Regions from separate parts of the Streptomyces sp. PL-25 genome, predicted to be linked through region 2. Evidence: riboswitches for the same ligand, from Rfam matches in the RefSeq annotation. Region 2 holds a riboswitch; each other region holds the start of a gene.
What was found. A riboswitch is a leader RNA that binds a small molecule or an ion and turns the genes downstream of it on or off. The one in region 2 is predicted to bind cobalamin.

Region 1 (7,230 bases), 1.7 Mb from region 2:
AGGAGTAGCTGCGGGCGTGCACGGCCTGCATGAAGGCGATGTTGGTGTAGACGGCCTGCTCGTGCTCGGTGCGCGCGTCCTGGATCTGCACGATCTCACCGACCGTGGCCTGCACGGTGTCGAGCATGGTCAGACCGGTGAACACCCGCATGGTCAGGGTGCGTTCGTCCGCGGTGAGCCGCTGCTGCCAGGCGCCCACGTCGTTGGAGAGCGGCACCTTCTCGGGCAGCCAGAAGTTGGCGGTGAGCCGGTTCCACACCTCCAGGTCCTTCTCGTCGGTGACGCGGTTCCAGTTGACCGGGCGCAGCCGGGCGGCCGGGTCCTGGCGGAAGGCCGGCGGGGTGACCGAGATCTCGGTCAGCGGGGCGGGGGTGGTGGTCATCGGGGTGCTTTCGTGAACGGGGCGTGCGAGGGGGTCACAGGGTGCAGGACAGGCAGTTCTCGATCTCGGTGCCCTCCAGGGCCTCCTGGCGCAGCCGGATGTAGTAGAGCGTCTTGATGCCCTGGCGCCAGGCGAGGATCTGCGCCTTGTTGAGGTCGCGGGTGGTGGCCGTGTCCCGGAAGAACAAGGTGCAGCTGAGCCCCTGGTCGACATGGCGGGTGGCCGCCGCGTAGGTGGCGATGATCTTCTCGTAGCCGATCTCGTACGCGTCCTGGAAGTACTCCAGGTTGTCGTTGTCCATGTGCGGCGCCGGGTAGTAGACGCGGCCGAGCTTGCCCTCCTTGCGGATCTCCACCTTGGAGGCGATCGGGTGGATGGAGGCGGTCGAGTCGTTGATGTAGCTGATGGACCCGGTCGGCGGGACGGCCTGGAGGTACTGGTTGTAGATGCCGTGCTCCCGCACCGAGCGCTTCAGCTCGCGCCAGTCGTCCTGGGTGGGCAGCGCGATCCCCGCGTCGGCGAACAGCTCCCGCACCCGCGCGGTGGCCGGCTCCCAGGCCCGCTCGGTGTACTTGTCGAAGTACGAGCCGTCGGCGTACGCGGACTTCTCGAACCCGTCGAAGGCGGTGCCGCGTTCGATCGCGATCCGGTTCGAGGCGCGCAGCGCGTGGTAGGCGATCGTGTAGAAGTACAGGTCGGTGAAGTCGATGCCCTCCTCGCTGCCGTAGTGGATGCGCTGCGAGGCGAGGTAGCCGTGCAGGTTCATCTGGCCCAGGCCGATGGAGTGCGACAGGTCGTTGCCGTGCGCCACGGACGGCACCGCGTCGATGTGCGACTGGTCGGAGACGGACGTCAGGCCGCGCACCGCGGTCTCCACGCTCGCGCCGAGGTCGGGGGAGGCCATGGCGGCGGCGATGTTCAGCGAGCCCAGGTTGCAGGAGATGTCCCGGCCGACGGTCTCGTAGCCGAGCGAGGCGTCGTACGTGCTCGGCGTGTTCACCTGGAGGATCTCCGAGCACAGGTTGGACATGTTGATCCAGCCCGGGATCGGGTTGGCCCGGTTCACGGTGTCCTCGAACAGCAGGTACGGGTAGCCCGACTCGAACTGCAGCTCCGCGATCGTCTTGAAGAACTCGCGGGCGCTGAGCGTGGTCTTGCGGATGCGCGGGTTGGCGACCAGGTCGTCGTAGTGCTCGCTGACGGAGAGATCGGCCAGCGGCCTGCCGTACTCGCGCTCCACGTCGTAGGGCGAGAACAGGTGCATGTCCTCGTTGCGCTTGGCCAGTTCGAAGGTGATGTCCGGGACGACCACGCCCAGCGACAGCGTCTTGATGCGGATCTTCTCGTCCGCGTTCTCCCGCTTGGTGTCCAGGAACCGCATGATGTCCGGGTGGTGGGCGTGCAGGTAGACCGCGCCCGCGCCCTGGCGCGCGCCGAGCTGGTTGGCGTAGGAGAAGGAGTCCTCCAGCAGCTTCATCACCGGGACCACCCCGGAGGACTGGTTCTCGATCTTCTTGATCGGGGCGCCCTGTTCGCGCAGGTTGGTCAGCAGCAGCGCCACCCCGCCGCCGCGCTTGGACAGCTGGAGCGCCGAGTTGACGCCCCGGCCGATGGACTCCAGGTTGTCCTCGACGCGCAGCAGGAAGCAGGAGACCAGCTCGCCGCGCTGCGCCTTGCCCGCGTTGAGGAAGGTCGGTGTGGCCGGCTGGAAGCGGCCGGTCATCATCTCGTCCACCAGCCGGGACGCCAGCGCCTCGTCCCCGGCGCCGAGGAAGAGCGCGGTCGCGGCCACCCGGTCCTCGTAGCGCTCCAGGTAGCGGGAGCCGTCGAAGGTCTTGAGCGTGTACGACGTGTAGTACTTGAACGCGCCGAGGAAGGTGCGGAAGCGGTGCTCGTGGGCATACGCCCGCCGGTACAGGCCCTTGACGAACTCCCAGTCGTAGCGCCGGATCGGGGCTTCCTCGTAGTAGTCGTTCTCGATCAGGTGGTCGATCTTCTCCTTGAGGGTGGGGAAGACCACCGTGTTCGGGTTGACGTGCTGGAGGAAGTACTGGCGTACGGCCTCGCGGTCCTTGTCGAACTGGATGCGGCCGTCGCAGTCGTACATGTTCAGCAGGGCGTTGAGCGCGTGGTAGTCCTTGCGCGTACCGACCGACTCGCGCTGGGCGGTGATCACGCCGCCGCCGATGAGTGTCGTGTCCAAAACGTCCTCAGTCCTTCCCTCACGGCACGGACGTCGCGCTCCGTGCCCAGCAGTTCGAATCGGTACAGCTCCGGAACCCCGCACTTCGCCGCGATCACCCGTCCGGCCAGGCAGTAGTCCACGCCGAAGTTGGTGTTGCCGGACGCGATGACCCCGCGCAGCAGCGCGCGGTTGGCCTCGACGTTCAGAAAGCGGATCACCTGCCTGGGGACCGCCCCGGCGCGTTCGCCGCCGCCGTAGGTCGGCGTGATCAGCACATACGGCCCGGCCACCCGTGGCAGCCCGGCGCGGTGCGGATGCAGGGGGATGCGCGTGGCGGGCAGACCCAGCTTCTCCACGAAGCGCTTGGTGTTCTCCGAGACGCTGGAGAAATACACGAGGCCGCTCATCGACCGCCGCTCCTCTCGCTCGTTCCCGTCCCTGTCCGAGGACCGGGGGAGGAGGAGCGTCGCGGCGCGTACGGCGGGGCCGGGCGGCGGCGGAAGAAGGGCACGCCGGACCCGGGTCCGTGCTGCTGCCACGCGGCCCTCCCTCGGGGCCTCGGAGCACGCACGCCGCTCGTCGGCGTACGCACCGGTGGCAGGTCTTCGGACTCGCGGGCGTGTCTCGTGTCGTACGAGACGTCTACTGGCCGTCGCTTCCCAGGCCCGGTCCACCGGGTCCAGTGCGTATGACGGCGGTCGTTCCCGCTCACCGCTGCGGGGCAGTCCCGGATTCCCACCGGGTTCCCTCTTGCCTCGCCGGGCACCGGAGTGCCTGGCGAACCACCAGCACGGCCAACACTACATCTAGAACGCTGCCGTGGTGCACAGCCCCAGATGTTGTGTCTTCGGGAAAACTTAGGTATACCTAAGCCCTGTCGCGGCGGCGGTGGCGCACGGCGCGCGGACCCGGACACGGCACGGGCGGGAAGCGCCGTACCCGCGCTTCCCGCCCGTCTCCCGGGCACCGCCGCGGCCCTCACCGCGCCGGTGCCGCGCGCACCCCTCGGTACGCGCCGCGTCCGGACCCCTCAGTCCGGCCGCAGGCTCATCCCCGCTATCCCCGCTCGCACCCCCCGGCTCCCGTCCGGCGCACCAGATGGCGCGCGTACGCGTCCGGGGTGAAGAACAGCGGCAGCTCACCGGCGAGCGCGGTGCGCTCGAACAGCGCGCGCACCTCCTCCAGCGGCGCCCACGGGTAGGCGGCGCCCAGCGCGGCCAGCTCGTCGTCGAGCACCCGGCCCACCGTCTCCCGGTCGACCACCCGGTGCCGCAGCCACTGCCAGATCTGCGTCCGGGCGACCTCGGCGGTGGCCGTGTCCTCCAGCACCCCGTCCACGACGACCGTGCCCCGGCCGCCGAGCCAGGCGGCGAAGCAGCGCAGCGCGACGGCGACGCCCGTGCGCACCCCCTCCGGGGTCGGCGGGGCGCTGATCCGCCGCACCGACAGCAGCTCGGCGGCGCCCGCCTCGACGTCCTCGCGGGTGCGGTCGAGCTGGTGCGGCCGCTCGCCGAGGACCCCGTCGAACGCCTCCCGGCAGACCGGGACCAGCTCGGGACGGGCCACCTGGGACCCGTCGAAGCCGTCCTCCGCCTCCCGCTCCTTGTCCAGCCGGACCGCGGCGACGGCCGCCTCGCGCGCCGCCGCGTCCGCGCCCGGCACCTGGGCCGCCCGGCCGCCGACGGCATGCGCGCCGCGCCGGTGGCAGGTGCGCACCAGCAGCTCGGTGTACGCCCGCAGGAACGGCGCCGTCATCGGCACCCCCGCCCGGTCCGGCAGCAGGAAGTCGGTGCGGTGGCCGAAGGTGCGCACGAGGCTGAAGAGGTAGTCCCGGCGGCCCGCGGTCAGGCCGGCGCCGTGCTCGCGCAGCTCGTAGAGGATCTCCTCCATCTCGAAGGCGGCGGTGACCGTCTCGATCAGCACGGTGGCCCGGACGGTGCCCCGGGGAATGCCCAGCAGCTCCTGGGCGAGCAGGAACACGTCGTTCCACAGCCGCGCCTCGTACCGGTTCTCCAGCTTGGGCAGCGAGAAGTACGGGCCGCTCCCGTCCTCGGTCCGCCGCCGGGCGCAGTGGAAGAAGTACAGGCCGAAGTCGGCCAGGGCGGCGGGCACCGGCGCGCCGTCGTGCTCCAGGTGCGCCTCGTCCAGGTGCCAGCCGCGCGGGCGGACCATGACGGTGGGGATCCGGCCGCCCCCGCCCGGCCGGTGCTCCCCGCCGCCGGGCGCGGGCGGGCCGATCCGGCCCTCGACGGTGTCGAGCAGGGTCAGCTGCCCGCCCACGATGTTGTCCCACAGCGGTGCGGTGGCGTCCTCGAAGTCGGCCGTCCACACCTGGGCGCCGGAGGCCAGCGCCTCGACGGCCGTCCGGCGGTCCGGCGGCCCGGTGATCTCCACCCGCCGGTCGGCCAGACCGGGCGCGGGCGGCGCGACCCGCCAGAACGGGTCGGCGCGCACGGCGGCGGTCACCATGGGGAAGCCGAGCGGGGAGCCCGACGCCAGCCGCATCGCCTGGCGCCGCCGCTCCTTCAGCAGGTCGCGCCGGCGCTCCGCGAACGCGGCGGCCAGCCGGCCGACGAAGTCCAGGGCCCCGGGGGTCAGGATCTCCTCGTGCCGGGGGCCGGGAGCGGCGAGGACACGGACGGGCCGGGGCGGTGCGAGGGTGGTCATCGGGTTCTCCTTCGGACGCGACAGGACCCACGGGCGGCCCCGGCGAGGGGGCCGCGCCGGAGAGCGGCTAGTGGAACTGCTCCGCCTCGGTGGAGCCGGCCAGGGCGGTGGTGGAGGAGGCGGGGTTGACGGCCGTGGAGACCAGGTCGAAGTAGCCGGTGCCGACCTCGCGCTGGTGCCTGACCGCGGTGAACCCGTCGGCCTGCGCGGCGAACTCGCGCTCCTGGAGGTCGACATAGGCGGTCATGCCGTGCTCGGCGTAGCCGCGGGCCAGGTCGAACATGCCGTGGTTGAGCGAGTGGAAACCGGCCAGCGTGATGAACTGGAACCGGTAGCCCATCGCGCCCAGTTCACGCTGGAACTTGGCGATCCGGTCGTCGTCCAGGGCCGCCTTCCAGTTGAAGGACGGCGAGCAGTTGTACGCCAGCATCCGGTCCGGGTACCGGGAGTGGATCGCCTCGGCGAACGTGCGCGCCTGCTCCAGGTCGGGCGTGCCGGTCTCCATCCACAGCAGGTCGGCGTAGGGGGCGTAGGCCAGCCCGCGGGCGATCACCGGGTCCATGCCGCCGCGGACCCGGTAGAAGCCCTCGGCGGTGCGCTCGCCGGTGGTGAACTCCGCGTCCTGTTCGTCGACATCGCTGGTCAGCAGGGTGGCGGCGAGCGCGTCGGTGCGGGCCACGATCACCGTGGGCACATCGGCGATGTCGGCGGCCAGCCGGGCCGCGTTGAGGGTGCGGATGTGCTGCGAGGTGGGCACCAGGACCTTGCCGCCGAGGTGGCCGCACTTCTTCTCGGAGGCGAGCTGGTCCTCGTAGTGGATGCCCGCCGCGCCCGCCGCGATCATCGCCTTGGTCAGTTCGAAGGCGTTCAGCGGGCCGCCGAAGCCGGCCTCCGCGTCGGCGACCACCGGCGCCAGCCAGTCGGTGGTGTCGCCCGCGTCCTCGGCGGTGGCGATCTGGTCGGCGCGCAGCAGCGCGTTGTTGATCCGGCGCACCACCTGGGGCACGGAGTTGGCCGGGTACAGACTCTGGTCCGGGTAGGTGTGACCGGCCTGGTTGGCGTCGGCGGCGACCTGCCAGCCGGACAGGTAGACCGCCTGGAGGCCCGCCTTGACCTGCTGGACGGCCTGGCCGCCGGTGAGCGCGCCGAGCGCGTGCACGTAGTCGAGTTCGTGCAGCTGCCGCCAGAGCCGCTCGGCGCCGCGCCGGGCCAGGGTGTGCTCCTCGCGGACGCTGCCGGAGAGGCGGACCACGTCCTCGGCGCCGTAGGTGCGCTCGACGCCCTGCCAGCGCGGGTCGGTGGCCCAGCGCCGCGCGAGTTCCGCGGCCGCCTGTGTGTTCGGCTCGGTCATGTCTGTCACCGTCTCCTCGGTTGGCCGCGGTCGTCGTCGCGGGCGCCGGCCGGCGGTCGATCCGTCCGCCGTCTGCCACGGCTGCGAATCCACCGGCCGCTCTGGCTGTCATGGCACTGCGTGTCTTGAAAAGCGCGTTCACACCCGTTCAACGGGGTGCGGCCCGCCGCCACCGGTGGTGGGCGCACGTGAGCAACGTTGCCGGTCCAGGGCGCCACCGGTGTCAGGATCTCCGACGTCAGGGCGGTGAATCGGACCCCGCTCCCCGGTGGTGCCGGCCCGTTCCGGCGAGCCGCACTACGACTCTGGCACTGGCACTGAGTGCCATCAACCGTGGACGGCTGCCAAGTTCTGCGTATCTTTCCCTCGCTTTTTGCCAAGGTTGCGAAGGCCGCGCACGGCGCCGGTCCGCCTAGGCTGAGCGGGACGCGCCGTCGGCCCGGAGGAGTGAGCGGTGAGCAGGACGTACGCGGGTGCCCGGCTGCGGCGGCTGCGCGAGGACCGCCGGATGAGCCAGGCCGAACTGGCCCGGGTGCTGTGCATCTCGCCCAGCTATCTGAACCAGATGGAGCACGACTCCCGCCCGCTCACCGTGCCCGTGCTGCTCCGGCTGACCGAGACCTTCGGCATCGACCCGGGCTTCTT
Region 2 (7,230 bases):
GCCACGCACTCCAGGTACTGCCGCATCGACTCGGTGTTCATCCCCGGGAGGCCGTCACCGCACAGGTCGCGCGCGAACTGCAACTCGGCCTCGACGGCCTCCCGCAGCATGTCGGTGACCTGCTGCTCCAGCTGGTCGTCGAAGAGGTCCGGCTCCTCCTTGCGCACGGTGTCCACCACGTCGAACGCGAACGACATGTGCATCGTCTCGTCCCGGAACACCCAGTTGGTGCCCGTGGCGAGACCGTGCAGCAGACCGCGGCTGCGGAACCAGTAGACGTATGCGAAGGCGCCGTAGAAGAACAGGCCCTCGATGCAGGCGGCGAAGCAGATCAGGTTGAGCAGGAAGCGCCGGCGGTCCGACCTGCTCTCCAGCCGGTCCAGCTTCTCGACCGAGTCCATCCACTTGAAGCAGAACTCCGCCTTCTCGCGGATGGAGGGGATGTTCTCCACCGCCGCGAAGGCCGCCGCCCGGTCCTCCGGGTCGGGCAGGTAGGTGTCCAGCAGCGTCAGATAGAACTGGACGTGCACGGCCTCCTCGAACAGCTGGCGCGACAGGTACAGACGCGCCTCCGGGGAGTTGATGTGCTTGTAGAGCGTGAGCACCAGGTTGTTGGCGACGATCGAGTCACCGGTGGCGAAGAACGCCACCAGGCGGCCGATGAGGTGCTGTTCGCTCGGGATGAGCTTGGCGAGGTCGGCGACGTCCGAGTGGAGGTCGACCTCCTCCACGTGCCAGGTGTTCTTGATGGCGTCCCGGTAGCGGTCGTAGAAGTCCGGGTACCGCATGGGACGCAGGGTCAGTTCGAAGCCCGGGTCGAGCAGGTTCTTGTCACGGGTGGTGCTGGTCATCACTGGCAGGCCTCGCAGGACTCGGGGTTCTCAAGGGAGCAGGCGACCGCGTCGGGGTCGGCCACCTGCTGGGCGGGGACGGCGGCGCGGGTCTGCGCCTGGGCGGCGCGGGCGATCCGGGTCGCCGGACGGGAGCGCAGGTAGTAGGTGGTCTTCAGACCCTGCTTCCAGGCGTAGGCGTACATCGAGGAGAGCTTGCCGATGGTCGGCGTCTCCAGGAACAGGTTGAGCGACTGCGCCTGGTCGAGGAACGGGGTGCGGGCCGCGGCCATGTCGATCAGAGAGCGCTGCCCGATCTCCCACGCCGTGCGGTACAGCCGCCGTACGTCCTCCGGGATCCACGCGAGGTCCTGCACCGAGCCGTTGGACTCGCGCAGCGCCTCGCGGGTACGGGCGTCCCAGACGCCGAGCGTCTTGAGGTCGCGCACCAGGTAGGAGTTGACCTGGAGGAACTCACCCGAGAGCGTCTCGCGCTTGAACAGGTTGGAGACCTGCGGCTCGATGCACTCGTAGACGCCCGCGATGGAGGCGATGGTGGCGGTCGGCGCGATGGCCAGCAGCAGCGAGTTGCGCATGCCGACGGCGGCGATCCGCTCGCGCAGGGCCGCCCAGCGCTCGGGCCAGGTCAGCTCCACGTCGTAGTGGTCGGGGTGCAGCACGCCCCGGGCGGCGCGGGTCTTCTCCCAGGCGGGCAGGGGCGTGTTGCGCTCGGCGAGGTCGGTGGACGCCTCGTAGGCGGCCAGCATGATCCGCTCGGCGATGCGGGTCGACAGGGCCTTCGCCTCGGGGGACTCGAACGGCAGCCGCAGCTTGAAGAAGACGTCCTGGAGGCCCATCGCGCCCAGGCCGACCGGCCGCCAGCGGGAGTTGGAGCGGCCCGCCTGCTCGGTCGGGTAGAAGTTGATGTCGACGACCCGGTCCAGGAAGGTGACGGCGGTGCGGACCGTCTCGTCCAGCCGCTCCCAGTCCAGGTCACCCGTCTCGGGGTCGGCGAAGGCGCCGAGGTTGACCGAGCCGAGGTTGCAGACCGCCGTCTCCCCGTCGTCGGTGACCTCCAGGATCTCCGTGCACAGGTTCGAGGAGTGGATGACGTGGCCGGGCTCCGCCGTCTGGTTGGCGGTGCGGTTGGCGGCGTCCTTGAAGGTCATCCAGCCGTTGCCGGTCTGCGCCAGGGTGCGCATCATCCGGCCGTACAGCTCGCGGGCGGGCATCGTCTTCTGCGCGAGCCCGGCCTCCTCGGCCCTGCGGTAGGCCGCGTCGAACTCGTCGCCCCACAGGTCCACCAGCTCCGGCACGTCCGCCGGGGAGAACAGCGACCATTGCGCGTCGGCGTTGACCCGGCGCATGAACTCGTCCGGTACCCAGTGCGCCAGGTTGAGGTTGTGGGTGCGGCGCGCGTCCTCACCGGTGTTGTCGCGCAGCTCCAGGAACTCCTCGATGTCGGAGTGCCAGGTCTCCAGGTAGACGGCCGCCGCGCCCTTGCGCCGCCCGCCCTGGTTCACCGCGGCCACCGAGGCGTCGAGGGTCTTCAGGAACGGCACGATGCCGTTGGAGTGCCCGTTGGTGCCGCGGATCAGCGAACCGCGCGAGCGGATGCGGGAGTAGGCCAGCCCGATGCCGCCCGCGTGCTTGGAGAGCCGGGCGACCTGGTGGTAGCGGTCGTAGATGCTGTCCAGCTCGTCCTTGGGGGAGTCGAGCAGATAGCAGGAGGACATCTGCGGGTGGCGGGTGCCGGAGTTGAAGAGCGTGGGGGAGGAGGGGAGGTAGTCCAGGCGGCTCATCAGCCCGTAGAGCGCGGCGACCTCGTCGACGGCCCGGGGGCTGTCGTCCTCGGCGAGGCCGGCGGCCACCCGCAGCATGAAGTGCTGGGGCGTCTCGATCACCTTGCGGGTGATCGGGTGCCGCAGCAGGTAGCGGCTGTGCACGGTGCGCAGGCCGAAGTAGCCGAAGCGGTCGTCGGCGGACGGGTCGGCCAGCGCGTCCAGACGGGCCGCGTGCAGCCGGGTGAACGCGGCGGTCCGGTCGGCGATCAGTCCCTCCCGGTGGCCCACGGCGACGGACTCGGTGAAGGAGGTGACGCCCTGGGAGGCGGCCTCGGACCGGATGGAGAGCGTCAGCAGGCGGGCGGCGAGCCGGGAGTAGGCGGGGTCCTCGGAGATGAGCCCGGCCGCGGCCTCGGTGGCCAGCTCCCGCAGCTCCGCCTCGTCCGCGCGGGCCGAACGGCCGCGCAGCGCGGCGGCGGCGACCCGGCCGGGGTCGGCGTCGGGGAGGTCGGCGGTCAGCTCGGTCAGGGTCCGCAGCAGCGCGGCACCGGGACCGTCGTTCTCCAGGCGGCCCTCGGCTGAGACCGGATCGGCGGGCGCGATGGTCACGTGTGGCTCTCCCTCGCTCGGCACGGAGCCTCGGCGAGGGCAGGGAGCGGCAGCACGAGCGCGCACGGCGCCGCGTCCACCGGCCCATTCCGCGAGGCCCGGACGTCAGACACCCGGACCGGACGGCCGGGCGCACTGTTGGCAGGTCCTCGGACTGACGCTCGTATGCGGCCTCAAGGGCATGTGCGTACGAGTACACCGTTGCGGGACAGTTCCGGATTCGCACCGGATTCCCCTGCGACGACAGCGAGCATGAGCATACATCTTGTGCCGGGTGTGGAAGCCACCCCCATATGTTGTGTCGCGTCGACTGCGGAGGGTGTCAGAGGGTCAACGCGTAGGTGAGCAGCCTGGTGTCGGCCAGGTGGGGCAAGGGGTTCCAGTCGCGCCGCGGGGTGCGGACGAAGCCCAGGCGCTCGTAGAGGCGGTGCGCGCTGTGCATGGCGCGCTGGGTGGACAGCACCAGGCGGACACAGCCCGCGGTGGCCCGCGCCCGGTCCGCGCAGGCCCGCACCAGGGCCTCGCGCCCGCGCCCCGGCCGCGTGCCGCGCGGTCGACCGCGAGCATGCGCATCTCGGCCTCGCCGGGACCCGCGATGTCCGCCATGGGGCCGCCGGACGGCACGAAGGCGACCCCGCCCGAGCACCTCGTCCCGCGCCACGGCCACCAGCACCTCGCAGGCCGCCGCCCGTCCGGCGACGTCCCGCAGCACGTCCAGATACGGGTCGTCGGCTCCGAAGTCCAGCAGACCGTCCCGGAGGTACGCCTGGGCGGTGATCTCGCCCAGGGGGGCGTACTCGCCGGGCAGCGCCGGCCTGATCACGAGGTCCATGGCCCCGAGTGTGCCGCACGGACACGGCGACGGGCCGCCGGATTCTCCCGGCGGCCCGTCGGCCCGGTCGAGGGCGTCGGCCTCCTCGAAGGGGGCGTCCGCTCAGTGGGCGCTGCCCGCGGTGGCGGGCGGCAGCTCGACGGAGACACCGGCGTCCCCGGCGTCGGCCGTGTAGTCTTCCGGGCGGGTCTCGTCGACGCCGTCGGGGGCTTTCAGGGCCTTGAGGACGAAGGTCAGGACCACGGCGACGGCCACGTTCAGCACGAACGCCGTCATGCCGATGTAGCCGATCTCGCCGATGCCCGGGATCTCCTTGGCCGAGCCGCCGAAGTGCTTCTGCGTCGGCGAGGCGACCCCGTAGGCCGCGACCGTGCCGTAGACCATGCCGACCGCCCAGCCGGCCAGCAGCGCCCAGCGGTGGAACCAGCGGGTGAACAGGCCGCCGACCAGGGCCGGGAAGGTCTGCAGGATCCAGATCCCGCCGAGCAGCTGGAAGTTGATGGCCACGGTCTTGTCCATGGTCAGCACGAAGACCAGCGCGCCCACCTTCACCAGCAGCGAGACCAGCTTGGAGACCCGGGTCTCCTCCTTGGGCGTCGCGTCCGGCTTGATGAAGTCCTTGTAGATGTTGCGGGTGAACAGGTTCGCGGCCGCGATCGACATGATCGCCGCCGGCACCAGCGCGCCGATGCCGATGGCCGCGAAGGCGATGCCCGTGAACCAGTCCGGGAACATGTCCTCGAACAGCTGCGGGATGGCCAGCTGGCCGTTCTGCACCTTCACGCCCGCCGCGATCGCCATGAAGCCGAGCAGCGCCAGCAGGCCCAGCATCAGCGAGTACAGCGGCAGGATCGTGGTGTTGCGGCGGATCACCTCGCGGCTGCGCGAGGACAGCGTGGCGGTGATCGAGTGCGGATACATGAACAGCGCCAGCGCGGAGCCCAGCGCCAGGGTGGCGTACGTCCACTGGCCGCCCGGGGCCGGTGCCAGTCCGCCCGCCCCCGCCTTGCTGTACTTCTCGGAGGCCGCCGCGAAGATGTCGTCGAACCCGCCCAGCTTGATCGGGATGTAGATGATCGCGACCGCGATGACGATGTAGATGAGCGCGTCCTTCACGAACGCGATCAGCGCGGGCGCGCGCAGCCCCGAGGAGTACGTGTACGCCGCCAGCACGCCGAAGGCGATCAGCAGCGGCAGGTCCTTCACGAACCAGTTGGTGTTCTCGCCGCCGCCCACGCCCATCACGTCCAGCACCGCCTGGATGCCGACGAGCTGGAGCGCGATGTACGGCATGGTGGCGAGGATGCCGGTGAGCGCCACCGCCAGCGACAGGCCCTTGGAGCCGAACCGCCCGCGCACGAAGTCGGACGTCGTCACGTACCCGTGCTTGTGCGAGACCGACCAGAGCCGGGGCAGGAAGGTGAAGATCAGCGGGTAGACCAGGATCGTGTACGGCACCGCGAAGAACCCGGCGGCCCCGGTCGCGTAGATCGCCGCGGGCACCGCCACGAACGTGTAGGCGGTGTACAGGTCGCCGCCGAGCAGGAACCAGGTGATCCAGGTGCCGAAGGACCGGCCGCCCAGGCCCCACTCGTCCAGGCTGTGCTCGTTGTCCGCCCGGCGCCAGCGCGCTGCCAGGAAGCCCATGACGGTGACGAGCAGGAAGAAGAAGATGAAGACGCCGAGCGCGACGCCGTTGACGCCGTCCTTCACCGGGCCGCACCGCCCTTCGCGGACGCGGAGTCACCGGTGCGGCGCCCGCGCTGGTCGTGCTGCCAGAGCCGGTAGGCGATCACCGTGAGGACCGTGGAGATGATCACCCACAGCATCTGGTACCAGTAGAAGAACGGGATGCCGATGAACGTGGGGTCGGTCTTCGCGTACGAACCGACCCACAGCATCGCCACGAACGGCGCGACGAGGCAGAGGCCGATGACCACCCGCAGGGGTGTCACCACCCCTTTGCCCACTCCTGGCCCATCTGACATGTGCGGCTCCGTTCCTGTGCTGGTCACCGGTGCGATGCGCAGGCAATCTAGGTCACGGTGACAAGCGAACGGAACCCCTTGTCCGCATACCGGTTCCGCGGACACCGTCCGGGGACCGGGCGCAGGGGCACGGCGGGGCAGGGCGGGATCAGTCCATCGGCCTCTTCAGGCGCGCCACGAACTTGTAGCGGTCGCCGCGGTAGACCGAGCGCACCCACTCCACGGGCTGGCCGGTGCGGTCCTGGGAGTGCCGGGAGAGCAGCAGCATGGGCAGGCCGACATCGGTGCCGAGCAGCCCGGCCTCGCGGGGGGTGGCCAGCGAGGTCTCGATGGTCTCCTCGGCCTCGGCGAGATGGACGTCGTAGACCTCGGCGAGGGCGGTGTAGAGCGAGGTGTACTTGACCAGGCTGCGGCGCAGCGCGGGGAAGCGCTTGGCCGAGAGGTGCGTGGTCTCGATGGCCATGGGCTCGCCGTTGGCCATGCGCAGCCGCTCGATGCGCAGCACCCGGCCGCCCGCGGTGATGTCGAGCAGGGCGGCGAGCCGGTCGTCGGCGGTGATGTACCCGATGTCCAGCAGCTGAGAGGTCGGTTCCAGTCCTTGGGCGCGCATGTCCTCGGTGTAGGAGGTCAGTTGCAGCGCCTGGGAGACCTTCGGCTTGGCGACGAAGGTGCCTTTGCCCTGGATGCGTTCGAGCCGGCCCTCGACGACGAGTTCCTGGAGCGCCTGGCGCACGGTCGTGCGGGAGGTGTCGAACTCGGCGGCCAGGGTCCGCTCGGGCGGCACGGGCGTGCCGGGCGCCTGCGTCTGGGTCATGTCGAGCAGGTGCTTCTTCAGGCGGTAGTACTTGGGCACGCGCGCGGTACGGACGGTCGCCCCACCCTCGTTCTCCGCACTGCTGACGTCGGTGCTCATGCTCTGCCTTCCCGGCTCCAGTGCCGAAGCGACCGACTCCCGTCGGCCACGGCTCACATCGTGGCACGGCTTCTTGTGACGGGTGGCACCCGCACGCTCCGTGATCTCCTCTGTATACCGCCGTGACCCCCGCTGGTCTAGTCCATCGCCCGTCCCCGGCCCGGGTGGTCCACGCGAACAGGCGCGCGACCGGGGGGAAGTGACGGCCGGTGGTCCAGTGGAGCGGGGACGTCCGTTTGACCGCATGAGCAATGAAAGGTCCCTGCATATCGCG
Region 3 (7,230 bases), 930 kb from region 2:
GGGCGCGCCGTGAACCGCTTCCCCTGTCATGGTCTGCAGCGCGAAGCCGAGAGTCTCGCCCGAGGCGGCGGCGGTGTCCGCTCCGTCCGCTCGGCGACGGGGCTGCGGGCCGCCCACACCAGGAAGGCTCCCGCCGTGCGACACACCTCCGGCACCTCAGCCGTCTCCCGTACCTCCCTGCGCCGTACGCTCATCGCCTCCGTCGCCCTCGGCGTGGCCCTGGCCGCCGCGCCGGCCACCGCCCAGGCCCACGGCGTACCGGGCACGCACGCCGTGCACGGCACGAACACCCCGGTCAGGGTGACGCTGACCGTGCAGGGCCCCGACGGGCCGCTGTTCCACGGGAAGGTCTGGACGCGCGGCCACGACGTCACCACGGCGACGGGCGGTACGCACAGATGCGACGGGACGAACGGGAGCGCCCACGCCTCCGCCGTGCCGACGCCCACCGCCGCCCTCGACGACGCCGCCCGCAAGCGGCACTTCGGCTGGGACGGTGCCTGGTACGCGTCGTTCGACGACTACGCGGTCGACAGCATCAAGAACGTCAGCGGCGGCGGCTCGGCGTACTGGAACATCTCCGTCAACGGCACGCCCACCCCGGTGGGCGGCTGCCAGTTCGAGCTGAACGCCGGGGACACGGTGGCGTTCACCTGGACGGCCTTCTGACGGCCGCCCGCCGCCCGGCGGCCGGGGGAGCGCCGCTCCTCCGGCCGGTCCGGCGCCCCGGCGGGGGTCCGCTTCGGCGGGAATCCGGTACGGCTCCACCCGTGGCACTGGATTTACTAGGACGTCCAACTATATTCTAGGGACGTAGGCCCGCGGTGCAGGGAAGCCGGTGTGATTCCGGCACGGTCCCGCCACTGTGACCGGGGAGTACGCCGTCGAGCAGGACGCCACTGACGAGCTGGATGTCGGGAAGGCGGACGGCGCGCGCTGATCCGGGAGTCAGGATACCGGCCGTGGGATGTTCCGTGTGGTCCACGAGGATGGAGCTGACACGCATGGCACCGGTGCGTTTCCACGATCCCGGCGAGCTGCGCCGCGGGAGTTCCCCGCATTCCGCCACCGGCCTCACCCGCCCCGGCCCGACGGCCTGACGGTCCGGCGTCCTCAGCGTTCCGCGCCGACCGCCCTCGCGCACGCCCGCGTCCATGAGCGGGCCGTGCGCCGGTCGCGCGCGCCGTCCTGGATCACCCCCACCTGACGAGAGCAGGCACCCATGATCCGTCCGAACCACCCCGCCGGTGTACGGGAACTGACCCACTTCATCGGCGGCGAGAACGTCCCGGGCACCTCGGGGGCCCAGGGCGACGTGTACGACCCCAACACCGGAGAGGTCCAGGCCCGGGTACCGCTGGCGGACCGGGCCGAGACCGAGGCGGCGGTCACCGTCGCCGCCGAGGCGCAGCGCGCCTGGGGCGAGTGGAACCCGCAGCGCCGCGCCCGGGTCATGCTGCGCTTCCTCCAGCTCGTCGAGCAGGAGAAGGACGACCTGGCCCGGCTGCTCTCCGCCGAGCACGGCAAGACCGTCGCCGACGCGCACGGCGACCTCCAGCGCGGCCTGGAGGTCGTCGAGTTCGCCGCCGGGATCCCGCACCTGCTCAAGGGCGAGTTCACCGACAACGCGGGCACCGGCATCGATGTGCACTCGCTGCGCTCGCCGCTCGGTGTGGTCGCCGGCATCACCCCGTTCAACTTCCCCGCCATGATCCCGCTCTGGAAGGCCGCCCCCGCCCTGGCCTGCGGAAACGCCTATGTCCTCAAGCCGTCCGAGCGGGCACCCTCGGTGCCGCTGCGGCTCGCCGAACTCTTCCTGGAGGCGGGCCTGCCGCCGGGCGTCCTCAATGTCGTCAACGGCGCGCGGGAAGCCGTCGACACCCTGCTGGAGGATCCCCGCGTGGCCGCCCTCGGCTTCGTCGGCTCCACCCCGGTCGCCGCGCACGTCTATGCCGCCGCCGCCGCCCACGGCAAGCGCGCCCAGTGCTTCGGCGGCGCCAAGAACCACATGATCGTGATGCCGGACGCCGACCTCGACCAGGCCGTGGAGGCGCTGGTCGGTGCCGGGTACGGCTCGGCGGGCGAGCGCTGCATGGCCATCTCGGTCGCCGTGCCGGTCGGCGAGGAGACCGCCGACGCCCTGGTCGCCCGGCTCAAGGAGCGCATCGGCACGCTGCGCATCGGCCGCAGCGACGACCCGGAGGCCGACTTCGGCCCGCTGGTCGCCCGGGACGCGGTGGAGCGCGTACGGTCCTACGTCGACCTCGGAGTGGAGGAGGGCGCCGAACTCGTCGTGGACGGACGCGACTTCGTGCTCCCCGGGCACGAGAACGGCTTCTTCGCCGGGGCCTCCCTCTTCGACCGGGTCACCCCCGACATGCGCATCCACCAGGAGGAGATCTTCGGTCCCGTCCTGTCCGTGGTCCGCGCGGCCGACTACGAGGAGGCGTTGCGCCTGCCCAGCGAGCACGCCTTCGGCAACGGCGTGGCGATCTTCACCCGGGACGGAGACACCGCCCGCGACTTCACCCGGCGGGTGGACACCGGCATGGTCGGCGTCAACGTGCCCATCCCGGTCCCGGTCGCCTACCACACCTTCGGTGGCTGGAAGCGGTCCGGCTTCGGCGACCTCAACCAGCACGGACCGGACGCCGTCCGCTTCTACACCCGTACCAAGACCGTCACGTCCCGCTGGCCCGCCGGGCTGCGCGAGGGCGCGAGCTTCACCATTCCCACGATGGGCTGAGCGACCATGACCCACACCCTGCTCACCGAGGACCAGCAGGCCCTCGTGGAGACCACCCTCGACTTCGCCCAGGACCACCTGGCACCGCACGCCCTGGACTGGGACCGCGACAAGCACTTCCCGGTCGACGTCCTGCGCAAGGCGGCCGGGCTCGGCCTCGGCGGCGTCTACGTCCGCGAGGAGTCCGGCGGCTCCGGCCTCGGCCGGGCCGACGGCGTCCTCGTCTTCGAGACCCTCGCCTCCGGCTGCCCCGCCATCGCCGGATACCTCTCCATCCACAACATGGTCGCCTGGATGATCGACCGCTACGGCGACCCGGCCCAGCGCGAGCGGTGGCTGCCCCGGCTGTGCGCCATGGACGACCTGGCCAGCTACTGCCTGACCGAACCCGGCGCGGGCTCCGACGCGGCCGCCCTCACCAGCCGGGCCGTCCGCGACGGCGGCACCTATGTGCTCAGCGGCGTCAAGCAGTTCATCTCCGGCGCGGGCGCCTCCCAGCTGTACGTCGTGATGGCCCGCACCGGCGGCACCGGAGCGGACGGCGTCTCCGCCTTCGTCGTCGACAAGGACGACGCCGGGGTGGGCTTCGGCCCCAACGAACGCAAGATGGGCTGGAACGCCCAGCCCACCCGCCAGGTGATCCTGGACGGCGTACGGCTGCCCGCCGACCGGCTGCTGGGCCGCGAGGGCGACGGCTTCCGCATCGCCATGAACGGCCTGAACGGCGGCCGGCTCGGCATCGCCGCCTGCTCGCTCGGCGGCGCCCGCAGCGCCCTGGACCGCAGCCTCGCCCACCTCGCCGACCGGGAGGCGTTCGGGCAGCGGCTGCTCGACGCGCAGGCGCTGCGCTTCCGGCTGGCCGACATGGCGACCGAACTCGCCGCCGCCCGCGCCCTGGTGCAGCAGGCCGCCCGCGCCCTGGACGCCGGCGACCCGCAGGCGCCGTACCTGTGCGCGATGGCCAAGCGGTTCGCCACCGACACCGGGTACACGGTCGCCGACCGCGCGCTCCAGCTGCACGGCGGCTACGGCTACCTCAGCGAGTACGGCATCGAGAAGATCGTCCGTGACCTGCGCGTCCACCAGATCCTGGAAGGAACCAACGAGATCATGCGCGTCATCGTGGCCCGCGGCCTGACGGAGGCGTTCCGGTGACCGGCACCGAGGACCCCGTCCTCCTGCGCACCGACGGCCGGGCCGCCCACATCGTCCTCAACCGGCCCCGGGCCCTCAACGCCCTCACCCACGAGATGGTCCGCCGCATCGACGCGGCCCTCACCGCCTGGGAGCACGACCCGGAGGTGGCCACCGTCGTCATCAGCGGCGCGGGCGAGCGCGGCCTGTGCGCGGGCGGCGACATCCGGGCCATCCACGACGACGCCAAGACCGGCGACGGCACCGCGGCGGCCGCGTTCTGGCGCGACGAGTACCGCCTCAATGCCCGGATCGCCCGCTACCCCAAGCCGTACGTCGCCGTCATGGACGGCATCGTGATGGGCGGCGGCGTCGGCGTCTCCGCCCACGGCAGCGTCCGCGTCGTCACCGAACGCGCGCGCGTCGCCATGCCCGAGACCGGCATCGGCTTCGTCCCCGACGTCGGCGGCACCTATCTGCTGAGCCTCGCCCCCGGTGAACTGGGCACCCATCTGGCGCTGACCGGCGCGCAGACCGGCGCCGGGGACGCCCTGCTGTGCGGGCTCGCCGACCACCATGTGCCCGCCGCCGCGCTCGGCGCCTTCACCGCCGACCTCGCCGTGCTGTCCGTGCACGACGCGCTCGCCCGGCATGTGCAGTCGCCGCCGCCGGGCGCACTCGCCGGGCAGCGGGAGTGGATCGACGCCTGCTACGCGGCCGACACCGTGGAGGAGATCCTGGACCGCCTCCTCGGCCGCGGCGAGCCCGCCGCGAAGGAGGCGGCCGAGACCCTGCTCACCAAGTCGCCCACCGCGCTGAAGGTCACCCTCGCCGCGCTGCGCCGCGCCCGGCACCTGGGCCCGCTGGAGGCGGTCCTCGACCAGGAGTACCGCGTCTCCTGCGCCGCGCTCGCCGCCCCCGACCTGGTCGAGGGCGTCCGCGCCCAGGTCATCGACAAGGACCGCAGGCCCCGCTGGTCGCCCGGCACCCTCGCCGAGGTCAGCGCGGCCGACGTGGACCGCTTCTTCGCCCCGCTCGGCGACCGCGAACTGGGGCTCGCCGGATCCGACAGCACCGTGGAGGTGGCCTGGTGAGCCTGACCGTCGCGTTCATCGGACTCGGGCACATGGGCGCGCCCATGGCCGCCAGCCTGGTCAGGGCCGGGCATCGGGTACGGGGCCACGACCTGGTGCCCGAGGCCCTGGAGGGCGCCGTCCGCGCGGGTGTCGAGCCCGCCGCCGACGCCGCCTCGGCGGTCGCGGACGCCGACGTCGTCGTCTCCATGCTGCCCGCCGGACGGCACGTCCTCGGCCTGTACGGCACCGTCCTGGCGGCGGCCCGGCCCGGCACCCTCTTCGTCGACTGCTCCACCATCGACGTCACCGACGCCCGTACGGCCCACGAGCGGGCCGCCGCCGCCGGGATGCGGTCGCTGGACGCCCCTGTCTCCGGCGGGGTGGTCGGCGCCGAGGCCGGCACGCTCACCTTCATGGCGGGCGGCGGCGAGGCGGAGTTCGCCGAGGCCCGGCCGCTGCTGGAGGCCATGGGCAAGAAGGCCGTCCACTGCGGCGGCGCGGGAGCCGGGCAGGCGGCCAAGATCTGCAACAACATGATCCTCGGCGTCTCCATGATCGCCGTCAGCGAGGCGTTCGTGCTCGGCGAGCGCCTGGGCCTGTCCCACCAGGCCCTCTACGACGTGGCGTCCACGGCGTCCGGGCAGTGCTGGGCGCTCAGCGTCAACTGCCCGGTCCCCGGCCCGGTCCCGGGCAGCCCCGCCAACCGCGACTACCGGCCGGGCTTCGCCGCCTCCCTCATGGCCAAGGACCTCGGACTCGCCGCGCGGGCCGCCCGCGACAGCGGGGTGGACACCGGACTGGGCCTCGCGGCAGCCCGGTTGTACGAGGAGTACGCCGAACACGTCGGCGCCACCGAGGACTTCTCCGGCATCGTCCGCACCATCCGGGACCGCGGCACCCGGCAAGAACGAGAAGGGGAAGGGGAGAAGCGATGAGCACGCGGAACGGCACCGGGCTTCCCGCGTACGAGACCATCCTCGTCGAACGCAAGGGGCGTACCGCCCTGCTCACCCTCAACCGGCCCGAGGCCCTCAACGCCCTGAATCTGACGGTCATGCGCGAGGTGGTGGCCGCGACCGAGGCGCTGGACCGGGACCCGGAGTGCGGCTGCGTCGTCATCACCGGCTCGGCGAAGGCGTTTGCGGCGGGCGCCGACATCAAGGAGATGCGGCCCCAGGGGTATCTGGACATGTACCTCAGCGACTGGTTCGCGGCCTGGGACCGGCTCGGGCAGCTGCGCACCCCGACGGTGGCCGCCGTCGCGGGCTACGCCCTGGGCGGCGGCTGCGAGCTGGCCATGCTCTGCGACATCCTGCTCGCCGCCGACACCGCCGTCTTCGGGCAGCCCGAGATCAAGCTCGGGGTGATCCCCGGCATCGGCGGCTCCCAGCGGCTGACCCGCGCGGTGGGCAAGGCCAAGGCCATGGAGCTGTGCCTGACCGGGCGCACCATGGACGCGGCGGAGGCCGAGCGGGCCGGACTGGTCTCCCGGGTGGTGCCCGCCGACGATCTGCTCGGCGAGGCGCTGGCCGTCGCCGAGACCGTCGCGGGCATGTCGCTGCCGGTGGCGATGATGGCGAAGGAGGCCGTCGGACGGGCCTTCGAGACGACGCTCGCCGAAGGCGTCCGCTTCGAACGACGGCTCTTCCACGCGGTGTTCGCGACCGAGGACCAGAAGGAGGGCATGGGCGCCTTCGTCGAGCGCAGAGCGCCCGAGTTCCGCCACCGCTGAGCGGCGGCCCGCATGCCGCCGCGCCCGGTCCGCCCTGCTGGGAGGGGAGATCACGTTCGGGGATCACCTCCCGGAGGCGGTCTTGGCCGGGGCGGCGGCACGCGGTACCGTCTGTTCGATATCGACGACGGCGAGACGGAAGCCGGTGGGAAACCGGCACGGTCGCGCCACTGTGTGCGACGGCTCCCCGGAGCCGCTCGCGAGTCAGACCCGTGGCCGTCGTCCAGCGCACCACCGAGATGGGACGCGAACTCCCAGAGGAGGCCCCTGCCATGGCGCAGCATGTCGCCCAGCCGACCGCCGACGCACCTGTCCTGCCCGCGAAGCTGCCGCTGAAGGCGATAGCTCCCTGGGCGGTCTTCTTCGGCATCCTGATGCTGATCCTGCTCTACTTCGTCGGCGCCGAGCAGGGCGCCACCTCCGTGTTCAGCGGCACGGACGTCCACGAGTGGGTGCACGACGCCCGCCACCTGCTCGGCTTCCCCTGCCACTGACGCGAGGGGCGCCGCACACTCATGAACTCCGCAACTGTGCGAAACCTC
Region 4 (7,230 bases), 3.4 Mb from region 2:
CGCATCATCCGCACCATGGGCACGGGCCTGACCGACCTCCGGCCGCAGCAGGGCTTCGCCGCCCAGACCAGCTCGGCCGCGGCCATCCTGGCCTCCTCCCACCTGGGCTTCTCGCTCTCCACCACGCATGTCGTCTCCGGCTCGGTGATGGGTGCGGGCCTGGGCCGCAAGGGCGGCGTGGTCCGCTGGTCCACCGCGGGCCGCATGGCCGTCGCCTGGGTGCTGACGCTGCCGGCCGCCGCGGTGGTCGGCGCGGGCGCCGAGGTCGTCACCGGCCTGGGTGACTGGGGCACCGCGCTGGTCGCCGTGTTCCTGGTGGCCGCGAGCTTCGCGATCTGGAAGATCTCCCGCCGCCAGGTCGTCGACCACACCAACGTCAACGCGACCGAGCCCGCCGCCGGGGAACCGGCCGGCGTGGTGACCCAGGCGATCGCCGCGGTGGCCCCGCCCCCGGCCGCGGCACCGGCGGCGCCCCTGGCGGGCGCGGCGGCGGCCGACGGCCTCATGGCCACCATCCCCGCCCCGGCGCCCGTCCCCGTCCTCGACCCGAGCCCGGTCGCGGCCCCGGCGGCGGCCACCCCGCCCGCCGCCGCCGTCTGACCGCGCGCCCCACCCGGCTCCCGAGAATCAAGAAAGCAGCTCCGACATGAAGATCGACTGGGCGGCCCTCGGTTCCGTCTTCGGCGTCAGCCTCGTGGCCACCGTCGGCCTGGTGGTCCTGTTCACCCTCGGCATCGCGGGCCTGTCCCGCCGCGAGGCCGCGTCGACCCGCGGCGAGTCGGCCCTCGCCGCCACCGCCGGTGCCTATGCGTGCTTCGCGCTGTGTGCGGCGGCTGTCGCCTACGGAATTTCCCTGATTCTGGGCTGACCACAGGAAGCCCTGCGGCCACTCAGCCCCCGGCCGCACCGACCGCATCAACCCCCGTGAGTCGTTCTATGACGCTTACGGGGGTTTTTGCTGTCTTCGACCACTCTTCACGACCTCAGCGAAACGACACATGTCATACTGACAGAGGCTGGTCGCCGTGGTCTAAGTCACCTACTCTAGTGGGTAGTTAACTGTTCGATGGTGGCAGCCCGACAAGTCAACGCCGACATGTGGCAGGGAGCACCATGCCAAGAGACATCGATCCGAGCCTCAACCGACGCAGGCTGCGAATCGAACTGCGCAAGGCACGCGAGAACGCCGGGTTGACCCAGCGGGACACCGCGAAGGCCCTCGAATGGTCGCTCTCCAAACTGATCAGGATCGAGGCCGGGACGGTCAGTCTCGGGGTCACGGACCTGCGGGCCCTGCTCCAGTTGTACGAGGTCACGGACGCCGGTCTGGTCGCGGAGCTGGAGGACGCGGCACGCGGCTCGAAAGGACAGTCATGGTGGGCGCAGTACAGCGACGTGGTGTCGCCCCAGTACGCCTTGTACCTGGGGTACGAGGGGTCGGCGGACACGATCCGCATGTACAACCCGACCATCCTGCCGGGGCTCGTGCAGACGGAGGACTACGCCACGGCGCTGCTGGCCCCCATGGCCCCCGAGTCACGGGTCCGGCAGCAGGTGGACCTGCGGCTCACCCGTCAGGAGCGGTTCTTCGACACGGGCGACGGTCCCGAGATGAACATCATCCTGGACGAGGCGGCCGTCCGGCGTCAGATCGGCGGTCCCTCGGTGATGCGCCGGCAGCTCGACCACCTGGCGACCCTGGCGGAGCACCCGCGCACCACGCTCCGGGTGCTGCCCTTCTCGGCGGGAGCGCACTTCAGCGTCACCACCGCGTTCATCCTGCTCACGTTCAAGGACGACGACGACCTCACCTTCATCGAAGGTCCGGGAGGCGGTCTGTCGAGCCGGGGCGACCTGGGGCTGGAGGTCCGCTACCAGGAGTGCTTCGAGGAGATCGGTCCAAGGGCGTACGAGGGCGACCGGATGAGTGAGCTGCTGGCGTCGGTCAGGGAGAGTCTGGACAACAGCTGAACCGGGCGGGGACGACCCGGGCGGGAACGGGGGAGGCCCCATGGCGGTCTTCGGAATACGGGCGTGGTGGCAGCGCCTGCGCGCAGGTACGGAGCCGGAGGGCGCCGTGGCTCTCGACGACAACTCGCTCAAGAAGGAGGCCATGCAGAGTCCGGACCTGACCGACGCTCTGATCCGGCTGGAGAGCGCGCGGGTCGCCGGTGAGATCCGGCTGATGTCGGTGCGGCTGCTGCTGGGCACCGCCTGTGGCAGCGTCCTGCTGCTGAGTGTCGCCCTGGCCGCCCGGGTCGCGCCCAGCCTGCCCTTCGGCGCCGCCACTCCGCTCACCACGACGATCGCGGGGGCCGGCGGAGCGGCGGTCGTCGCGGCGGCGGGCGCGGGACTGGGCAGAGCGATGGGGCGGCGCTCCGGCGGCACCGGCCGGCGGGAGATCAGCGAGGGGGTTCGCTCCGGGGCTGAACCGCCGCAAGGGCACGGCTCAGCACCCGGAGCCGGTCCGTGAGCGGCGTCATCCCCCACCACAGGCCCGCGGCGACGGCGACCAGCACGGTCACCACCAGCCAGACCACCCCCCTGGCGACACCCCCCGGAACGAGGAGGGCCGCCAATGCCCCCGCCCCCACCGCGACGACGCCCGTCGCCGAGGAGAAGAGGATCAACGAGGCCACCGCCGAGGCGTGGCCCCCCGCCGAGCCCGGGGCCCTCACTCCTGCCGGGGCCGTTCGTCCGGCTCGTTCTCGCATGTGCGTCCCTCCCGTCCCCCCGGACGGATCATGAGCCGTCCGCTTCCGGGTCCACAAGCTCCTCCAGAAAACCACACCAGGCCGTCCGCCCGAAGGCGAGCCGTCCGCTCCCCGGGCACTTCGAGTCGCGCACGAGCGTGCGGCCTCGTTCGGCGGCCACCTCCACGCATTCCTGTCCGTCGCCCGAGTAGCTGCTCCTGACCCAAGCGCGCCCCGTCGGCTCCCTGCCTGCCAACGCCCACCTCCTTCAGCCCCCATGGGTGTTCATGACAGGAGTCTTCCCGGCTTCCATGCCGGGAAAGAGGCCAAAAGGAGCCGTTTCAAGTCCGCGGGCCCAGGCCGGGGATATGAGCCTCGGCACACCACCCCGCCGCAGGTCAACGGCAAGTTGACGGCTGTTCCGGGGCCGTGGTGGACTTCCGGGGCCATGTACGGCGGCAGAAGAGGAAGCCGGTGCGAATCCGGCGCGGTCCCGCCACTGTCACCGGGGAGGAACATCCCCGGGAGCCAGGAACTCTCGCCGCCGGTCACGTCGAACCAGGGCGCGGACACCCTGAGTGAGGACCATCGCCATGCGCGGCTGCCGACCGAGGTTCATCAGCGATTCCCTGACCGACCCCGCGGCCGGCTGACCCGATGGGTGCCGATCGCGTCTTCGCGTACGGCGCCGCCGCCGGCCTCCTCGGTGACCTGTTCCTCGGCGACCCGCGCCGCGGGCATCCGGTCGCCGTGTTCGGGCGGGCCGCGGGCGCCGTCGAACGTGTGCTGTGGCACGACCACCGTGGCTGGGGCGCGCTGCACACCGCCGTGTGCGCCGGTGGCGCCGTCGCGCTGGGGGCCGCCGCCGCCCGCGCCGCCCGCGCCCCCCGCTTCCCGTACACCGCCTCCGTCCTGCTGACCGGCGCCGCCACCTGGGCCGTGGTCGGCGGCACCTCGCTGGCCCGCGAGGCCCGCGCCGTCGGACGGGCCCTGGAGTCCGGCGACATCGAGGCCGCACGGGCGCGGCTGCCGCATCTGTGCGGACGCGACCCGCAGGCGCTGGACGCCGCCCAGATCGCCCGCGCGGTCGTCGAGTCGGTCGCCGAGAACACCTCCGACGCCGTGGTCGGCGCCCTCGTCTGGGGTGCCGTCGCGGGCGTGCCCGGCCTTCTCGGCTTCCGTGCCGTCAACACCCTGGACGCCATGGTCGGCCACAAGTCGCCCCGCCACCGGCGCTTCGGCTGGGCCTCCGCCCGCCTCGACGACCTGGCCGGCTGGCCGGGCGCCCGGCTGACCGCCGTCCTGGCCACCGCCGCGGGCGGCGATCCGCGCGGCGCCGTACGGGCCTGGCGCGCGGACGCCGGACGGCACCCGAGCCCCAACGCCGGGCCGGTGGAAGCCTCGTTCGCGGGCGCGCTCGGCGTCCGCCTCGGCGGCACGCTGTCGTACGCCGGGCGCGTGGAGCACCGGCCGGTGCTGAACGGCGCGGCGGGGCGCGCGGTGCAGGCCGGTGACATCGACCGGGCCGTACGGCTCTCACGGCGCGTGAGCTGGCTCGCGCTCGGCACGTGTGCCGCCGTGAAGCTCCTGTGCGGCCGTCGCGACCGTCGGACGAAGGGACGTACGTCATGAGCGGTGGCCGGGGCGGCGGGCTGCTCGTCGCCGGGACCACCTCCGACGCCGGCAAGAGCGTCGTCACCGCCGGGATCTGCCGGTGGCTGGTGCGCCAGGGTGTCAAGGTCGCGCCGTTCAAGGCGCAGAACATGTCCCTCAACTCGTTCGTCACCCGCGAGGGCGCCGAGATCGGCCGGGCACAGGCCATGCAGGCGCAGGCGTGCCGGATCGAGCCGACCGCGCTGATGAACCCGGTGCTGCTCAAGCCGGGCGGCGAGCAGAGCAGCCAAGTGGTGCTGCTGGGCAGGCCGGTGGGCGAGCTGAGCGCGCGCGGCTACCACGGCGGGCGCCAGCAGCGGCTGCTGGGCACGGTGCTGGACTGCCTGGCCGAACTGCGCGGCTCCTACGACGCGGTGATCTGCGAGGGCGCGGGCAGCCCGGCCGAGATCAATCTGCGCCGCACCGACATCGTCAACATGGGCATCGCGCGCGGCGCGCGGCTGCCGGTGGTCGTCGTCGGCGACATCGACCGCGGCGGCGTCTTCGCCTCCTTCTTCGGCACCGTGGCCCTGCTCTCCCCCGAGGACCAGGAGCTGGTCGCCGGCTTCCTCGTCAACAAGTTCCGCGGCGACGTCTCACTGCTCGAACCCGGCATCGGCATGCTGCACGGGCTCACCGGGCGGCACACCTACGGGGTGCTGCCCTTCCGGCACGGGCTCGGCATCGACGAGGAGGACGGGCTGCGGGTGTCGCTGCGCGGTGCCGTACGGGAGTCCGCCGTGGCGCCGCCGGTCGGCGAGGACGTGCTGCGGGTCGCCGTCTGCGCCGTCCCGCTGATGTCCAACTTCACCGACGTGGACGCGCTGGCCGCCGAACCGGGCGTCGTCGTGCGGTTCGTGGACCGGCCCGAGGAACTGGCCGACGCCGATCTCGTGGTGGTCCCGGGCACCCGCGGCACCGTGCGGGCGCTGGACTGGCTGCGCGAGCGGGGCCTCGCGGACGCGCTGCGGCGCCGGACCGCCGAGGGACGGCCCGTCCTCGGCGTCTGCGGCGGCTTCCAGCTCCTCGGCGAGCACATCGAGGACGACGTCGAGAGCCGCCGCGGCCGGGTCGACGGGCTCGGACTGCTGCCCGTACGCGTCCGGTTCGCCCCGGACAAGACCCTCGCCCGGCCCGCGGGGACGGCCCTCGGCGAGCGGGTCGAGGGCTACGAGATCCATCACGGCGTCGCCGACGTCACCGGCGGCGAACCCTTCCTTGACGGCTGCCGGGCCGGCTCGGTCTGGGGCACGCACTGGCACGGCTCGCTGGAGTCGGACGGCTTCCGCCGGGCCTTCCTGCGGGTGGTCGCCGCCGCCGCGGGCCGCCGTTTCGTGCCCTCGCCCACCACGTCGTTCGCCGCGCTGCGCGAGGAGCAGCTCGACCGGCTCGGCGACCTGATCGAACAGCACGCGGACACGGACGCGCTGTGGCGGCTCATCGAGTCCGGCGCGCCGCAAGGACTGCCTTTCATTCCACCGGGAGCGCCCGCATGAGCACAGTGTTGTTGTTGTCCACCGCCGACACCGATCTGCTGGCGGCCCGCGCCTGCGGGGCGTCCTACCGGATCGGCAACCCGACCCGGGTGGACGTGACCGGTGAGCTGCCCGCGCTGCTGGACGGCGCGGACCTCGCCGTGGTGCGGCTGCTGGGCGGCAAGCGTGCCTGGGAGGACGGGCTCGCCGCGCTGAGGGCGTCCGGTGTGCCGACCGTGCTGCTGGGCGGCGAGAGCGTGCCGGACGCGGAGCTGATGGCCGAGTCGTCGGTGCCCGCCGGTGTGGTCGCCGAGGCGCTGCGCTACCTGGTGGAGGGCGGCCCGGCCAACCTCGCCGAGCTGGCCCGGTTCCTGTCCGACACGGTGCTGCTGACCGGCGAGGGCTTCGAGGAGCCGCGCCGGATGCCGGAGTTCGGGGTGCGCGGGGAGCGCCCGCGCGTGCCGGGCCGCCCCACGGTCGGTGTGCTCTTCTACCGCGCCCACGAACTGAGCGGCAACACCGCCTTCGTGGACACCCTGTGCGAGGCGATCGAGGCGCACGGCGCCAACGCGCTGCCGGTGTACTGCGGTTCGCTGCGCGGCGCCGACCCGGGGCTGTACGAGATCCTCGGGCAGACCGACGCCCTGGTGGCCACCGTCCTGGCGGCCGGCGGCACCCACGCCTCGCAGGCGTCGGCGGGCGGCGACGAGGAGGCGTGGGACATCGGCGCCCTCGCCGACCTCGACGTCCCGGTGCTCCAGGGGCTGTGCCTGACCTCCTCGCGGGCCGCCTGGGACGCCTCCGACGCGGCCCTGTCCCCCATGGACGCGGCGATGCAGGTCGCCATCCCCGAGTTCGACGGACGGCTGATCACCGTCCCGTTCTCCTTCAAGGAGCAGGGACCCGACGGCGTACCGGTGTACGTCGCCGACCCCGGGCGGGCGGCCCGGGTCGCCGGGATCGCCGTGCGGCACGCCCGGCTCGGGTACACGCCGAACGCCGAGAAGAAGGTCGCGCTGGTCTTCACCGCGTACCCGACGAAGCACTCCCGGGTCGGCAACGCCGTCGGCCTGGACACGCCCGCCTCGGCGGTACGGGTCCTGGACGCGCTGCGGGAGGCCGGGTACGGGCTCACGGAGTACCCGGACAACGGCGACGAGCTGATCCACCGGCTGATCGAGGCCGGCGGCCACGACGTGGAGTGGCTGACGGAGGACCAGCTGGCCGCCGCGCCCGCGCGGGTGCCGCTGGCCGACTACCGGGCCTGGTTCGAGACGCTGGACCCGGCGCTGCGGGAGGCGATGACCGAGGCGTGGGGCGAGCCGCCGGGCAGCCTGTACGTGGACGGCGACGACATCGTGCTGGCGTCCCTGCGGTTCGGCAACGTGGTCGTGATGATCCAGCCGCCG

Region 1: another riboswitch for cobalamin. It lies ahead of nrdI (class Ib ribonucleoside-diphosphate reductase assembly flavoprotein NrdI); the one in region 2 lies ahead of R4Z62_RS22525 (ribonucleoside-diphosphate reductase subunit alpha).
Region 3: another riboswitch for cobalamin. It lies ahead of R4Z62_RS26345 (CoA-acylating methylmalonate-semialdehyde dehydrogenase); the one in region 2 lies ahead of R4Z62_RS22525 (ribonucleoside-diphosphate reductase subunit alpha).
Region 4: another riboswitch for cobalamin. It lies ahead of R4Z62_RS06920 (cobalamin biosynthesis protein); the one in region 2 lies ahead of R4Z62_RS22525 (ribonucleoside-diphosphate reductase subunit alpha).

Annotation. Positions count from the first base shown of each region.
Region 1 is NZ_CP136997.1:6,692,897-6,700,126, forward strand. Features, by position in the region: gene nrdF (class 1b ribonucleoside-diphosphate reductase subunit beta) at 1-382, opposite strand, end outside; gene nrdE (class 1b ribonucleoside-diphosphate reductase subunit alpha) at 417-2,585, opposite strand; gene nrdI (class Ib ribonucleoside-diphosphate reductase assembly flavoprotein NrdI) at 2,555-2,974, opposite strand; cobalamin riboswitch at 3,147-3,369, opposite strand; gene R4Z62_RS29830 (malate synthase) at 3,624-5,234, opposite strand; gene aceA (isocitrate lyase) at 5,302-6,585, opposite strand; gene R4Z62_RS29840 (short-chain fatty acyl-CoA regulator family protein) at 7,040-7,230, shown strand, end outside.
Region 2 is NZ_CP136997.1:4,962,982-4,970,211, forward strand. Features, by position in the region: gene R4Z62_RS22520 (ribonucleotide-diphosphate reductase subunit beta) at 1-851, opposite strand, end outside; gene R4Z62_RS22525 (ribonucleoside-diphosphate reductase subunit alpha) at 851-3,223, opposite strand; cobalamin riboswitch at 3,347-3,483, opposite strand; partial or broken gene R4Z62_RS22530 (GNAT family N-acetyltransferase) at 3,546-4,055, opposite strand; gene mctP (monocarboxylate uptake permease MctP) at 4,158-5,768, opposite strand; gene R4Z62_RS22540 (DUF3311 domain-containing protein) at 5,765-6,043, opposite strand; gene R4Z62_RS22545 (GntR family transcriptional regulator) at 6,192-6,956, opposite strand.
Region 3 is NZ_CP136997.1:5,891,966-5,899,195, forward strand. Features, by position in the region: gene R4Z62_RS26340 (DUF4430 domain-containing protein) at 136-669, shown strand; cobalamin riboswitch at 806-979, shown strand; gene R4Z62_RS26345 (CoA-acylating methylmalonate-semialdehyde dehydrogenase) at 1,223-2,746, shown strand; gene R4Z62_RS26350 (acyl-CoA dehydrogenase family protein) at 2,753-3,901, shown strand; gene R4Z62_RS26355 (enoyl-CoA hydratase/isomerase family protein) at 3,898-4,974, shown strand; gene mmsB (3-hydroxyisobutyrate dehydrogenase) at 4,971-5,891, shown strand; gene R4Z62_RS26365 (enoyl-CoA hydratase) at 5,888-6,688, shown strand; gene R4Z62_RS26370 (CbtB domain-containing protein) at 6,961-7,182, shown strand; gene R4Z62_RS26375 (CbtA family protein) at 7,204-7,230, shown strand, end outside.
Region 4 is NZ_CP136997.1:1,553,388-1,560,617, forward strand. Features, by position in the region: gene R4Z62_RS06895 (inorganic phosphate transporter) at 1-600, shown strand, start outside; gene R4Z62_RS06900 (hypothetical protein) at 647-868, shown strand; gene R4Z62_RS06905 (helix-turn-helix domain-containing protein) at 1,114-1,971, shown strand; gene R4Z62_RS06910 (hypothetical protein) at 2,012-2,473, shown strand; gene R4Z62_RS06915 (DUF397 domain-containing protein) at 2,743-2,949, opposite strand; cobalamin riboswitch at 3,110-3,250, shown strand; gene R4Z62_RS06920 (cobalamin biosynthesis protein) at 3,351-4,325, shown strand; gene R4Z62_RS06925 (cobyric acid synthase) at 4,322-5,842, shown strand; gene cobN (cobaltochelatase subunit CobN) at 5,839-7,230, shown strand, end outside.